4 linked regions of the Salinivibrio kushneri genome follow. The protein of the gene in region 1 interacts with the protein of each later gene in a pairwise test. Links are inferred from orthologs where the notes say so. Each region holds a gene or a part of one and is shown on either strand. Other genes may lie near its edges. The genes, in order: ftsZ, N8M53_RS06550, N8M53_RS09905 and zipA.

What was found.
Region 2: the proteins of ftsZ (region 1) and N8M53_RS06550 interact in binary tests that used the Escherichia coli proteins (3 or more experiments, as listed by UniProt). The link is inferred for Salinivibrio kushneri from one-to-one orthologs.
Region 3: the proteins of ftsZ (region 1) and N8M53_RS09905 interact in binary tests that used the Escherichia coli proteins (3 or more experiments, as listed by UniProt). The link is inferred for Salinivibrio kushneri from one-to-one orthologs.
Region 4: the proteins of ftsZ (region 1) and zipA interact in binary tests that used the Escherichia coli proteins (3 or more experiments, as listed by UniProt). The link is inferred for Salinivibrio kushneri from one-to-one orthologs.

The regions. Positions count from the first base shown.
Region 1 is NZ_CP114588.1:392,112-394,989, forward strand. It holds ftsZ (cell division protein FtsZ), read left to right. Parts: upstream 1-790; coding sequence 791-1,966; downstream 1,967-2,878. Other genes in the region: ftsA (cell division protein FtsA), read left to right, coding at 1-757; lpxC (UDP-3-O-acyl-N-acetylglucosamine deacetylase), read left to right, coding at 2,084-2,878. UniProt on the Escherichia coli protein: Essential cell division protein that forms a contractile ring structure (Z ring) at the future cell division site. The regulation of the ring assembly controls the timing and the location of cell division.
Region 2 is NZ_CP114588.1:1,373,611-1,376,568, forward strand. It holds N8M53_RS06550 (cell division protein ZapC), read right to left. Parts: upstream 1,778-2,958; coding sequence 1,223-1,777; downstream 1-1,222. Other genes in the region: rlmKL (bifunctional 23S rRNA (guanine(2069)-N(7))-methyltransferase RlmK/23S rRNA (guanine(2445)-N(2))-methyltransferase RlmL), read right to left, coding at 1-575; pyrD (quinone-dependent dihydroorotate dehydrogenase), read right to left, coding at 1,917-2,930. UniProt on the Escherichia coli protein: Contributes to the efficiency of the cell division process by stabilizing the polymeric form of the cell division protein FtsZ. Acts by promoting interactions between FtsZ protofilaments and suppressing the GTPase activity of FtsZ.
Region 3 is NZ_CP114588.1:2,104,053-2,106,958, forward strand. It holds N8M53_RS09905 (bifunctional tRNA (adenosine(37)-C2)-methyltransferase TrmG/ribosomal RNA large subunit methyltransferase RlmN), read right to left. Parts: upstream 2,062-2,906; coding sequence 940-2,061; downstream 1-939. Other genes in the region: rodZ (cytoskeleton protein RodZ), read right to left, coding at 1-170; pilW (type IV pilus biogenesis/stability protein PilW), read right to left, coding at 160-915; ndk (nucleoside-diphosphate kinase), read right to left, coding at 2,310-2,738; pepB (aminopeptidase PepB), read right to left, coding at 2,887-2,906.
Region 4 is NZ_CP114588.1:749,716-752,645, reverse strand. It holds zipA (cell division protein ZipA), read right to left. Parts: upstream 1,981-2,930; coding sequence 1,021-1,980; downstream 1-1,020. Other genes in the region: cysZ (sulfate transporter CysZ), read left to right, coding at 2,290-2,930; ligA (NAD-dependent DNA ligase LigA), read right to left, coding at 1-909. UniProt on the Escherichia coli protein: Essential cell division protein that stabilizes the FtsZ protofilaments by cross-linking them and that serves as a cytoplasmic membrane anchor for the Z ring.

The sequences.
Region 1 (2,878 bases):
CGCAAAAAATATTGAGAAAGCAGTCGAACGTTGTGGTCTTAGCGTTGATCAACTGATTTTCTCCGGGCTTTCAGCAAGCCATGCCGTGATCACACCGGATGAGCGAGAGTTGGGTGTCTGTGTCGTCGATATCGGTGGCGGCACCATGGACCTTGCTGTATGGACAGGAGGCGCCCTCCGCCATGCCGAGGTGATCCCTTATGCGGGCAATGTGATTACAAGTGATATCGCGTATGCCTTTGGCACACCGCTGGCCGATGCAGAAGACATTAAAGTGAAATATGGCTGTGCATTGAGTGAGCTGGTGAACAAGGACGCCAAAGTCAATGTCCCAAGTGTGGGAGGACGCCCATCAAGGACATTGCAGCGACAAACCTTGTCAGAGGTGATTGAGCCGCGTTGCTCAGAGCTCCTAGGATTGGTGAACCAAAAGCTGGTCGCTATCCAAGAGAAGTTGCGTAGCGATGGTGTTAAACATCAAATGGCAGCGGGGATTGTGCTCACTGGGGGTGCATCACAAATGCACGGCTTGGTTGAATGCGCAGAACGTGTTTTCCAAAACCAGGTGAGAGTGGGACAACCGGTGAATGTCACAGGATTGACCGACTACGTGCAAGCGCCTTGTTATGCAACCGCGGTTGGGCTTTTACACTACGGCAAAGAAAGCTTGCTGACAGAAACGAGTGAACCAGAACAAAAGCGGGCTGTGGCTAGCTGGATTAATAAGCTGAGTAGCTGGTTTAAGAAAGAATTTTAACCCTGATGCGAACAGGAAGGACGGAGAGAACTCATGTTTGAACCGATGATGGAAATGTCTGACGATGCGGTGATTAAGGTCGTCGGCATTGGCGGTGGCGGTGGTAACGCCGTTGAGCATATGGTGCGTGAGTCAATCGAAGGGGTTGACTTCATTAGCATTAACACGGATGCCCAAGCACTACGTAAAAGCAGCGTAGGTACGGTCATTCAAATTGGTGGTGACATCACTAAAGGCCTAGGTGCGGGGGCAAACCCACAAGTAGGCCGAGATTCTGCCCTTGAAGATCGCGATGCGATTAAAGCTGAGCTCGAAGGTGCCGATATGGTATTTATCGCAGCCGGAATGGGCGGTGGTACAGGGACAGGCGGCGCGCCGGTCATCGCGGAAATCGCGAAAGAGATGGGCATTCTGACCGTTGCTGTAGTGACCAAACCATTCAGCTTTGAAGGTAAGAAGCGATTAGCCTTTGCAGAGCAGGGTATCGAAGAGCTGTCAAAAAATGTTGACTCGCTGATCACGATCCCGAACGAAAAACTGCTCAAGGTGTTAGGTCGCGGGATCACCTTGCTCGATGCCTTTGCCAAAGCAAATGATGTGCTACGTAATGCTGTGCAAGGGATTGCTGAGTTGATCACTCGCCCAGGCCACATCAACGTCGACTTTGCTGACGTACGCACTGTGATGTCAGAAATGGGACACGCAATGATGGGTAGCGGCGTGGCAACCGGTGAAGACCGTGCCGAAGAAGCAGCAGAAATGGCGATTTCTAGCCCGCTTCTTGAAGATATCGATCTTGCTGGCGCGCGTGGTGTGCTGGTGAACATTACCGCAGGCTTTGATATGCGTCTTGATGAGTTTGAGACCGTGGGTAATACCGTCAAAGCGTTTGCATCAGACAATGCAACAGTGGTGATCGGTACATCGATGGATCCAGAGATGAGCGATGAGCTGCGTGTGACTGTGGTGGCAACCGGGATTGGTAATGAGCGCAAGCCAGATATCACCTTGGTCACCAATTCACAGTCTGGGCAAGCACAGGCAGAGCCGAAAAAGGCACAGCCTTTGCAAGAGAAACCACAGGCGGCAAGTGCAAACCCTGCGGCGAAAGAGCAGCCTGCTGCTGCATCATCGAATGCAGCACCAAAATCGCAGACCGAGCATGATTATCTCGATATTCCTGCGTTTTTGCGTAAACAAGCTGACTAATCGCAATTGCTTGGTTTGTAGCCAGTGATGTGCTACCATCACGCTCCCCTTGTCTAAGGTGACAGGGTAATGAGTGACGCAGAGCACACTTTTTTGAGAAAAAGTTGAGATAAGCCGATGATTAGACAGCGAACATTGAAAAGTATGGTCCAAACGACTGGTGTGGGTCTCCACTCTGGGCGTAAGGTTACGCTTACTCTGCGTCCGGCTCCTGCCAATACCGGTGTGATTTACCGTCGCACAGACATGGAGCCGCCGGTAGATTTTCCGGCTAACCCTGAGGATGTGCGCGACACCATGTTGTGCACCGCCTTAGTCAATGACGCGGGTGTTCGCATCTCAACCGTTGAGCATCTCAGCGCAGCGATTGCAGGCATGGGGATCGATAACATTATTATCGAAGTGGACGCGCCAGAAATTCCGATTATGGATGGCAGTTCAAGCCCGTTCATCTTTTTGCTGCAGTCTGCGGGTATCGACGTCCAAAACGCACCAAAACGGTTCATTCGCATTAAAAAGCCTGTTCGCATTGAAGACGATGACAAATGGGCGGAGTTATTGCCTTACAATGGCTTCCGTCTTGATTTTGCTATCGAATTCGACCACCCCGCGATTGAATCAGAGCAACAAAACTTGGTGCTGGACTTCTCTAGTCAGTCTTTTATTAAAGACTTAAGCCGTGCTCGTACCTTCGGTTTTATGCGTGATATCGAGTACTTGCAGTCACAGAATCTGTGTCTGGGTGGCAGCTTCGATTGTGCCATTGTGCTGGACGATTACCGCATCTTGAACGAGGAAGGTCTGCGTTTTGACAACGAATTGGTCAAGCACAAGGTGCTGGATGCTATCGGTGACCTCTACATGTGTGGTCACAGCATTCTTGGTGAAATGCGTGCGTATAAATCGGGCCAT
Region 2 (2,958 bases), 980 kb from region 1 along the record:
GGCTGCTCCGCCTTCCAGCCACTCCTTGCGACCAAGGCTGCAGCATGGGTTTCTCGTAAAGGCGCAGCACCTGCTTGAGTGCGATAGCCGCGCTGATGTAGGCCGCTTCCAACCATATCGATACCGAGCAAACCTTGGTCTTTGGATAATCGCATATGAATACGTAAATCAGGCTGCTCGCGGTCAACGCTTGGGCGGGGCAAATTCGACTTTTCAAACTTGTCTACTATCGCGTCTTTAACTTTCAGCGCCCCGTACTGGCTGTTGCGAATCTCGCGATTAGTACCATTAAAGTCCACCGCAATCCGCTGACTGGAGTGAAAATAATCTGGCCAGTTAATCGCCGTCGCACCGAGGTAGAGATCCATATCATCGCGCACCGCGAATTCGCCCAGCACCAAAACAAACCGTGACGCAATCCGGCTCCATAAACAGCATTGATACAGTGTTGAATCGTCGGCTTTAAATTTAACCCCTGCATGAACTTGCTTGAGGCTAGATACGCCAAGTTGTTCAAGCTCTTGAGCTAGCATGTGCTCGAGACCTCGAGCGGTTATTGCGAGATAGTGTTTCATTCAGTCTCTACACCCTTTGGGCGTCGTTATCATCATGGCGGCGATTATACATCAATCTTACGCCTGTCGTTGACCCAAGCGGCGACAATCTCCATTGAATGATGAATAAATCGCCGTATTTTTGTTTCCAATGAGAAACAGATGCTAGAGGGTGACTGTTTCTGAAAGGAATCAATTACCCTGGCACGCTCCCTTTGTCTGTTTCCTCCTGGAAACCGCCTTGCTTTCTCACTCACCTCCTCTGGTTAAATGTACCTTTAACCTACGAGTGTAAGCATTCACTGCTATTACTATACTGATTATTTCTGACTCTAGAAAAATGAAAACGGCTTTTCTTTCCCTTTAAGAACGAACAAAAATCCACGAAAACTGGACTATACCAGACAGGTTTTTCGCAAGTGCCCTGACGGATAAAACGGGAAAAAACTCGTCAATTATTGTTGTTATTAGGGCGAGAACACCCTTAAATCAATGAAAAAACGCTCAGGTACATGCACACTTTTCGCTCATAAAATGAACTGACATCACATTTTTTATGCACGCCTGTTTGGTATAAGAAACGTTAAGATACAGCCACACCGTGGCCGTCTATACACGAAACAAGGAAAGTGAGGGAAGAAAGGAGGCGTGGGCTGGGTGAAAACCACTCAGCCCACTAACGCAAAGCGACCTTTTTGGCTATTTGTTTGAGGTATTGGTTGCGATAGCCGGTCGTTCATTACTTTAATCGCACCACAAAACGCCATTTTTTTATTCGCGCTCAGTTCAAAGTCAGCTTCGCGCGCGAGCATGCAGAGCGAGGCAGAACCGGCGTTCTCTATGATAATAAACGGCGCCCTATCCCCTGTTTGACTGGTGAGCTCGACGATTTGCCCCCACTCAGGGGTGGCAATAGTGTCTTGTTGTGGCTCGAAAAACCAGCTTTTAGGTAAGACAGGCTTGTGGAAGCGATAGGCTGCCACTGCGTTCAAAGCGAGTTCGGCCTGACGAGGGCCGGAAAGTGAAAGATTTGACAGAGGCTCTGTCAAACGCTGAAAGAGTGATGCATCCTCAACAGAAAATGGGGATGATGAGAACGCATCGGGGATGAGGTGTTTGGCACTGATCGCCACACGAAAGACCATGTCATCGCCTAAATCTAGCATTAGCGAATTCGATGTATTATCGAAATACCATCTCCATGCATTGTTAGGTTTTAACATACTTCAGCTCCCGCGATGACTCACTAACTGGGTGTCTGGCGATAACAACACTGCCATTGCCTGAAGTGTAATGGGCTGAAGCGAAAAAAAAAGGGGAAGAAAACGCCCCCTTTTATACCTTAAGACTTTATTTCTTAGCCTAAATATGACGCACGATTTGTTTGATGAGCCCAGGGCCTTGGTAAATTAACCCAGAGTAGACTTGCACCAGGTCTGCACCCGCTTCGAGTTTTTCACGCGCCGCGGTGACTGAGTCAATCCCTCCGACACCTATGATGGGCATCGCACCATCAAGTGCACGATGCAGCTGACGAATAACCTCGGTACTTTTAAGTTGCACAGGACGGCCACTTAGCCCACCCGCTTCACGATAATGTGGCATACCATCTACCAACGAGCGCTCAAGCGTGGTGTTGGTCGCAATCACACCATCGATCTGATGACGAATCAGTGCTTGCGCCACTTGTTGAATTTCTTCTTCACTCAAGTCTGGGGCAATCTTAACCGTTAAAGGCACGTATTTATCGTGGACGTCTGCCAATTGTGCCTGTTCCGCTTTTAGTGTGCTAAGGAGTTCATCGAACATCTCGCCATATTGTAACGTGCGTAATCCTGGCGTATTAGGCGACGAAATGTTTACGGCAATATAGTCAGCATGTGGATACACTTTTCGCATGCAGGCGACATAATCATCGGTGCCCTGTTCGATGGGGGTATCCTTGTTCTTACCAATGTTAATACCCAATATACCATTGAAGTTTTTCGCACGTTTAACGTTGTCCACCAATGCATCAACGCCGTGGTTATTGAAGCCCATTCGGTTAATGATCCCTTCCGCCGCTTTGATGCGAAAAAGCCGCGGTTTATCGTTGCCCGGTTGCGGGCGCGGCGTCACCGTCCCTACTTCTACAAACCCAAAGCCCATCGCGCCAAAGGCTTCTATGCACTCGCCGTTTTTATCTAACCCTGCCGCTAAGCCAACGGGATTATTAAAGTTGAGTCCCATCACAGTGACTGGGCGAGGAGGAAGATGCTGGGAATACAAAAAGCGAAGCGGGGTGTGATGAAATCGAGAAAGGGTGTTAATGGTTAGATCGTGTGCTTTTTCTGGATCTAACTGAAAGATAGCCGGTCTGGCGAGGCGGTAAAGCATTATCCCTCCTAATAAAAAAGCCCCGTAT
Region 3 (2,906 bases), 1.7 Mb from region 1 along the record:
ATGTCTGGGTTGTTTTGTTCAAGGTCCTCAATGACACTGACTCGTAACCGAAGTCGGTCAGCAACATCACGAACACTCCAGCCCATTTTCTCTCGCGCTTGCTTTAATACTTCCCCGGGCGCAGGTTGGGTATCAGATTGCGCTTGTTCTTCCGTCTGTTCAGTATTCATTCGCTAGGTACAATTGATATTCTTTGGATTCTGGAAACCGTTGCGCCAATCGCTGAGCGTCATGGGCAGCTCGCTCCGTGTAGCCTTGTTGCTGATAAGCTTTCACTAGCAATAACAGTCCTGCAGGTTGAACACCAACGCGTTGGTGGAGCCGCTTGATACGTGCTACGGCCTCTGCCACTTGCCCAGTATCTATCTCTAATTTGGCAAGTTGTAAACCAGCACGGACATTAAGCGGGTCGTGATCAGCCGCTTTGCTAAACAAGGCTTTTGCGCGTTCTACGTGGCCAGCTTTTAGCTGACAAAACGCCGCGTTTTCATAACTGTCTGACACACGATGATAATACGGTTGTACGACTGCTTGCAAAAATGCGTCATTCGCCGCGGCAAATCGCTGTTGTTCGCACAAGAAAACACCGTAATTGTTATATACATCACCTTTTTCAGACGCTTGCGCTAACGCTTTTTGATATAAGCGATCCGCTTTGTCGTTTTCACCGACACGTTGTTGATAATACGCCATCGACAGCGAGGTGCGATAGTAGTTAGGCGCATATTGGCGCGCTTGCTGCAAGTTTTGCTGCGCTTGTTGATAGCGATCACTGTTTAGATAGCCTAATCCCAGTGCAATGCGCGCCTCTGCGGCTTGAATCTTATCAAACTTGGGCTCGTTATGCTGCGAACCTGACGATGAACATCCAGCCAACGCCATCAACATGCCCAATACCCAAACCGTTTTTGTCATGCTATCCCCTTGTCACCCTCTCATTTAGACGGGTCGAACAGGGATAACCTCCTGTGCGCCCAGTCGCTTCTCGGCACGCTTGGTTCGGTCGACAATGTCACCGGCAAGTTGGCCACACGCTGCGTCAATGTCGTCGCCTCGTGTTTTACGTACCGTCACCGTAAAGTCGTATTCCATCAAGGTTTTCATAAACCTATCAATACGAGAATTACTCGGTTTGTTGAACGGTGATCCAGGATACGGGTTAAATGGGATCAGGTTAATCTTCGCTGGGGTGTCTTTTAATAGCTCTGCGAGTTGGCGCGCATGCTCCATGTCGTCGTTAACATGATCCAGCAAGATATATTCTACCGTCACACGGCCGCGGTTGGCATTTGAGGTTTCAATATAACGGTGTACCGCATCCAGAAAAGCCTCAATATCCCAACGATCATTAATCGGCATAATTTGGCTACGCAGCTCATCGTTCGGCGCATGCAGTGAGATCGCCAAGGCCACATCGATTTTGCCAATCATTTGCTCCAAGCCAGAAACCACGCCAGATGTCGACACGGTGACCCGGCGCTTAGATAAACCATACGCATTGTCATCGAGCATCAAATTCAGAGAGGGGAGAAGATTTTTCATGTTGAGCAGTGGCTCTCCCATGCCCATCATCACCACGTTGGTGATCGGACGACGGCCCGTCTCTTTCTCAATGCCAATCTCTTTTGACGCACGCCACACCTGTCCGATGATCTCAGACACACGCAAGTTGCGGTTAAAACCTTGCGCTCCGGTTGAGCAGAATTTGCAATCAAGCGCACAACCTACTTGAGAGGAGACACACAGTGTTGCCCGATCATCTTCGGGAATATACACGGTTTCCACGTCTTGACCGCCCACACGCATTGCCCACTTGATGGTGCCGTCTTTGGAGTAATGCGCTTCACTGACTTCTGGGGCTTTAATTTCTGCCACCCGCTTGAGTTTCTCACGCAACTTCTTGTTGATGTTGTTCATTTCATCGAAGTCGTCGCAACCAAAGTGATACATCCACTTCATGACTTGGTCAGCGCGGAAGGCTTTTTCGCCGAGCTCATCAGCGAAGTAGGCACGCAATCCTTGCCTGTCAAAATCAAGCAGATTAACTTTCTCTGTCGTCATTGGGGGTTGCCTCGTAAGAACTAGCTAGGTGGTAAGACTCAATCATCGCCTCACGCGTGCCGACGCCTTACCTTGATCATAGCCAAGATATCTCCTCGGGACGCGCTTAAGGCGCGAAATTGTACAGGCTTTAGATCACAGTTTCCACTCTCTAACAGCGGGGTTATTCAATGTGGTCGTCTGATATCGATAGGCAGAAAAAAAGAGGCTGACGCCTCTTTTGGAAGGTTAAAAAGCAGGTGCTTGATTTAGCAGCGAGGATGAATTTCATCCGCGGTAAAAAAGTACGCGATTTCGCGCTCTGCAGATGCAGGGCTATCAGAGCCATGCACTGAGTTGTATTGCATGCTTTCCGCATAGTCAGCGCGCAATGTGCCACAGGCCGCTTCTTCTGGATTGGTTTTTCCCATCAACTCACGGTAGCGGCTGATCGCGCTCTCGCCTTCCAGTACTTGTACCATGATAGGGCCTGACGTCATGAACCCAACCAAGGATTCAAAGAAAGGCTTCCCTTGGTGCTCGGCATAAAATCCTTCTGCCTGCTCTTTGCTAAGATGGAGCATTTTCGCTGCGACGATACGCAAACCAGCACTTTCGATACGCTGATAAAGCGTGCCAATCAAATTACGCTCTACGGCATCAGGTTTAACGATAGAAAAAGTGCGTTCAATGGTCATTCGCTTGTCCTTTCACTGTCTGAATCTGGCCCGCTAGGGGCAACAACGCGCTTACCCTAGCAAATTTCCTCGTCTGTCCCTATGACCAATCGGGTGAAGCGTTAACTCACACAAAAAATTGTTAACACTTCACTCGACGTATCACGGGCTATTTGGCTTGTTCAAGTA
Region 4 (2,930 bases), 360 kb from region 1 along the record:
AAACCCTAACCGTTCTTGGCTGGCAATGCTGTCCACTTTGATGACGACGCCGTCGATTTCGTAGGGCAGCGCATCACGGCGCGCCATAATGTCTTGGTAGTAGGCTTTCACGCCCTCTAGCCCTTCCACCCGTTTCACTTCTGGACTGAGCGCTAAGCCCCATTTTTTGAGCTTTTGTAAGCGCTCACTTTGCCCTTGGCCGAAGGGAGTCGACATCACACCCACCGCATAGGCATAGAAACTCAATGGTCGGTTGGCGGCGACTTTAGGATCCAGTTGGCGTAGGCTGCCTGCTGCCGCATTACGCGGATTGGCAAAGGTTTTATCGCCTTTTTTAAGCGCAGCCTCGTTAAGTGCCTCAAAGCCCGCTTTCGGCATGAAGACTTCACCTCGCACTTCAAGCCGTGTTGGCCAATCCCCCTTCTGTAGCGTGAGGGGAACATTGCGAATGGTTTTGACGTTGTGGGTAATGTTCTCGCCCGTAGTGCCATCTCCTCGCGTCGCGGCTTGAACCAGCTCACCATTTTCGTAAATCAGGCTCACCGCTAACCCATCGAGTTTAGGTTCACAGGTGTAGGTCACGGCCTGCTCTGCGCCCAGCGATAGGCGCTCTTTCAAACGACGTTCGAAGGCATCCAAATCCGCCGGCTCAAAAGCATTATCGAGCGACAACATGGCAAGCTCATGGGTCACGGTTTCAAAGGCACTCAGTGGCGCGCCCCCGACTCGCTGACTCGGTGAGTCGCTAGTTACCCATTCAGGGTGTGCCGCCTCAATGGCTAATAAGTCTTGCATCAGGCGGTCGTACTCGGCGTCGGGCAGCTCTGGGCTATCTTCAACGTAATACCGGTAGGCGTGATAGTTAAGCTGGTGCTTTAAATCATCGAGTTGTTGTTTGCTGTAAGCCATGTTTGATTCGTCGTCTGAGCGGAGTCGGTTGCGGGCAAGTATATCGATAAATCACAGATAGCGGGAGCCATGTCCCGCTGTCTGCTTAAACCATAGTCGCGTGTGTGCAGGCTATTTGACCATGAAGACTTTGACGCGCTCGCGATATTCATCCAATCGTGACGGGGTCATCATGGTGCGTGCGTCATCCAGCACTAAGCCGCCCAATTCATCCGCGATTTGCTGGGCCGTTTGTAGCATGAGTTTGAAGTTTTGCTCAGGCTCACCGTAACACGGCAAGGTCATAAAAAAGCTAATGCCCGGTGTTTCAAAGCTTTCACTATGGCTGACATCGAAGGTACCGGGTTTGACCATATTCGCGACACTGAACAACACTTTCCCGCTACCAGACAAGTCAGAATGGCGGTGGTAAATGCCCATATCGCCAAAACGGAGGCCATACTGTTCCAGAGTGGGAATAAGCTCAAGCCCAGTGAAAACTTGGTTATTGTTCGCATGAACATGTAACACCAGTACTTCGGTATCATCGGTCGGGGCTTCATCCTGTTGCTGCTCGCCCGTGTCTTGCGACTCTGGTTGCAAAGGCGCATCGGCATCAACGGCTTCACTGGCGGGTGCGTGTGGCACTGGCTCGTCAGTCTCTTCGGCAGGTGAATATACAGGCGCTGGCTCATCGCTCTCTACATCCTCAGAACTCGACGTTGTGGTAGAGAAAGATGGCTCATCATCCGTCGCCGACATGGAGGGATATACCGACTCCTGCGGCTCAGAGGCCGTCTCAGTTTGGCCTGCAAATAAGGGATCCACATCAGGTTTCTCGCCAAAGCTCATGGCAGGCTCTTGGCGCGCAGGCTTGTCGCTCTCGCTTTTCGTGCGACTGACGACTCTGACTGCGCCAATACCATCTTGGTCAAACTTTTGATCGTCACTGTCATCATCCAGCTTTCCCAGCGGCTTTTCGCCAAACTTGGTCGTCTTTTCTTTCTTGTTTGTCCAGAGGCCATGCAAAAGCAAAGCTGCGATTGCTAGTGCTCCTAACACAATCAGTACAAGGCGCAATTCCTGCATCATCGATTCTCAAATCTATCTATGTTCAGCGTTTTGATTAGCTTATGTCACAACGCCAACCAGTTTGCAAAGGGTAGCGCGATCATAAGCGGGGCCTGTTGGCTGACGCAATGCGTTAATCGTCAACTTAGTTAACTGTATCAAAAGTTGGGGACAATTTAACGAATAGCGACACACAAATCGTTAAACTTTCCCATTATTAGGCCGTTGTCATCCCAGCGATTCCCCCCGTAATATAGCGCACATCGTTATTTTTGTATCAACCGCTTGCGTGCGGCTTGTTGTGACCAACATTGTTATCAAGGAGATATCATGGCGAATTATGCTCGCCCCCGCCCTCAAAGTGGCGCTGGCTACTTGTTCCAGGGTTTTTCATTGATGATGGCACCCGGCTTACGCCGCTTTGTGATCATTCCTATTTTGATCAATGTGTTGCTGCTGGGCGGCGCGTTCCTTTATCTATTATCACAGTTTGGTGACTGGATAGACCATTGGATGGCTAGCCTACCCGAATGGCTCTCTTGGCTTTCATTTCTCATATGGCCTTTAGTCGTGGTGGCGATCTTTGTGGTGTTCTCCTACGTGTTTAGCACACTGGCTAACTGGATAGCGGCACCGTTCAATGGCCTGTTGGCCGAACATGTGGAGGCAAAGCTGTCAGGAACGCGGGCACCTGATGATGGCTTGGCTGGCATTATTAAAGATATCCCGCGGGTGATGAAACGAGAATGGCAAAAGCTCGCTTACTACATCCCCAGAGCACTCGGCTTTTTATTGCTGCTGTGGATACCCGCGATCGGACAAACCGTGGGGCCTGTGATCTGGTTTTTGTTTAGCGCGTGGATGATGGCGATTCAATACTGTGATTACCCGTTCGATAATCACAAGGTGTCGTTTCCCGCCATGCGCCAGACCTTAAACCAACAGCGGGGCGCATCGCTAAGCTTTGGCGC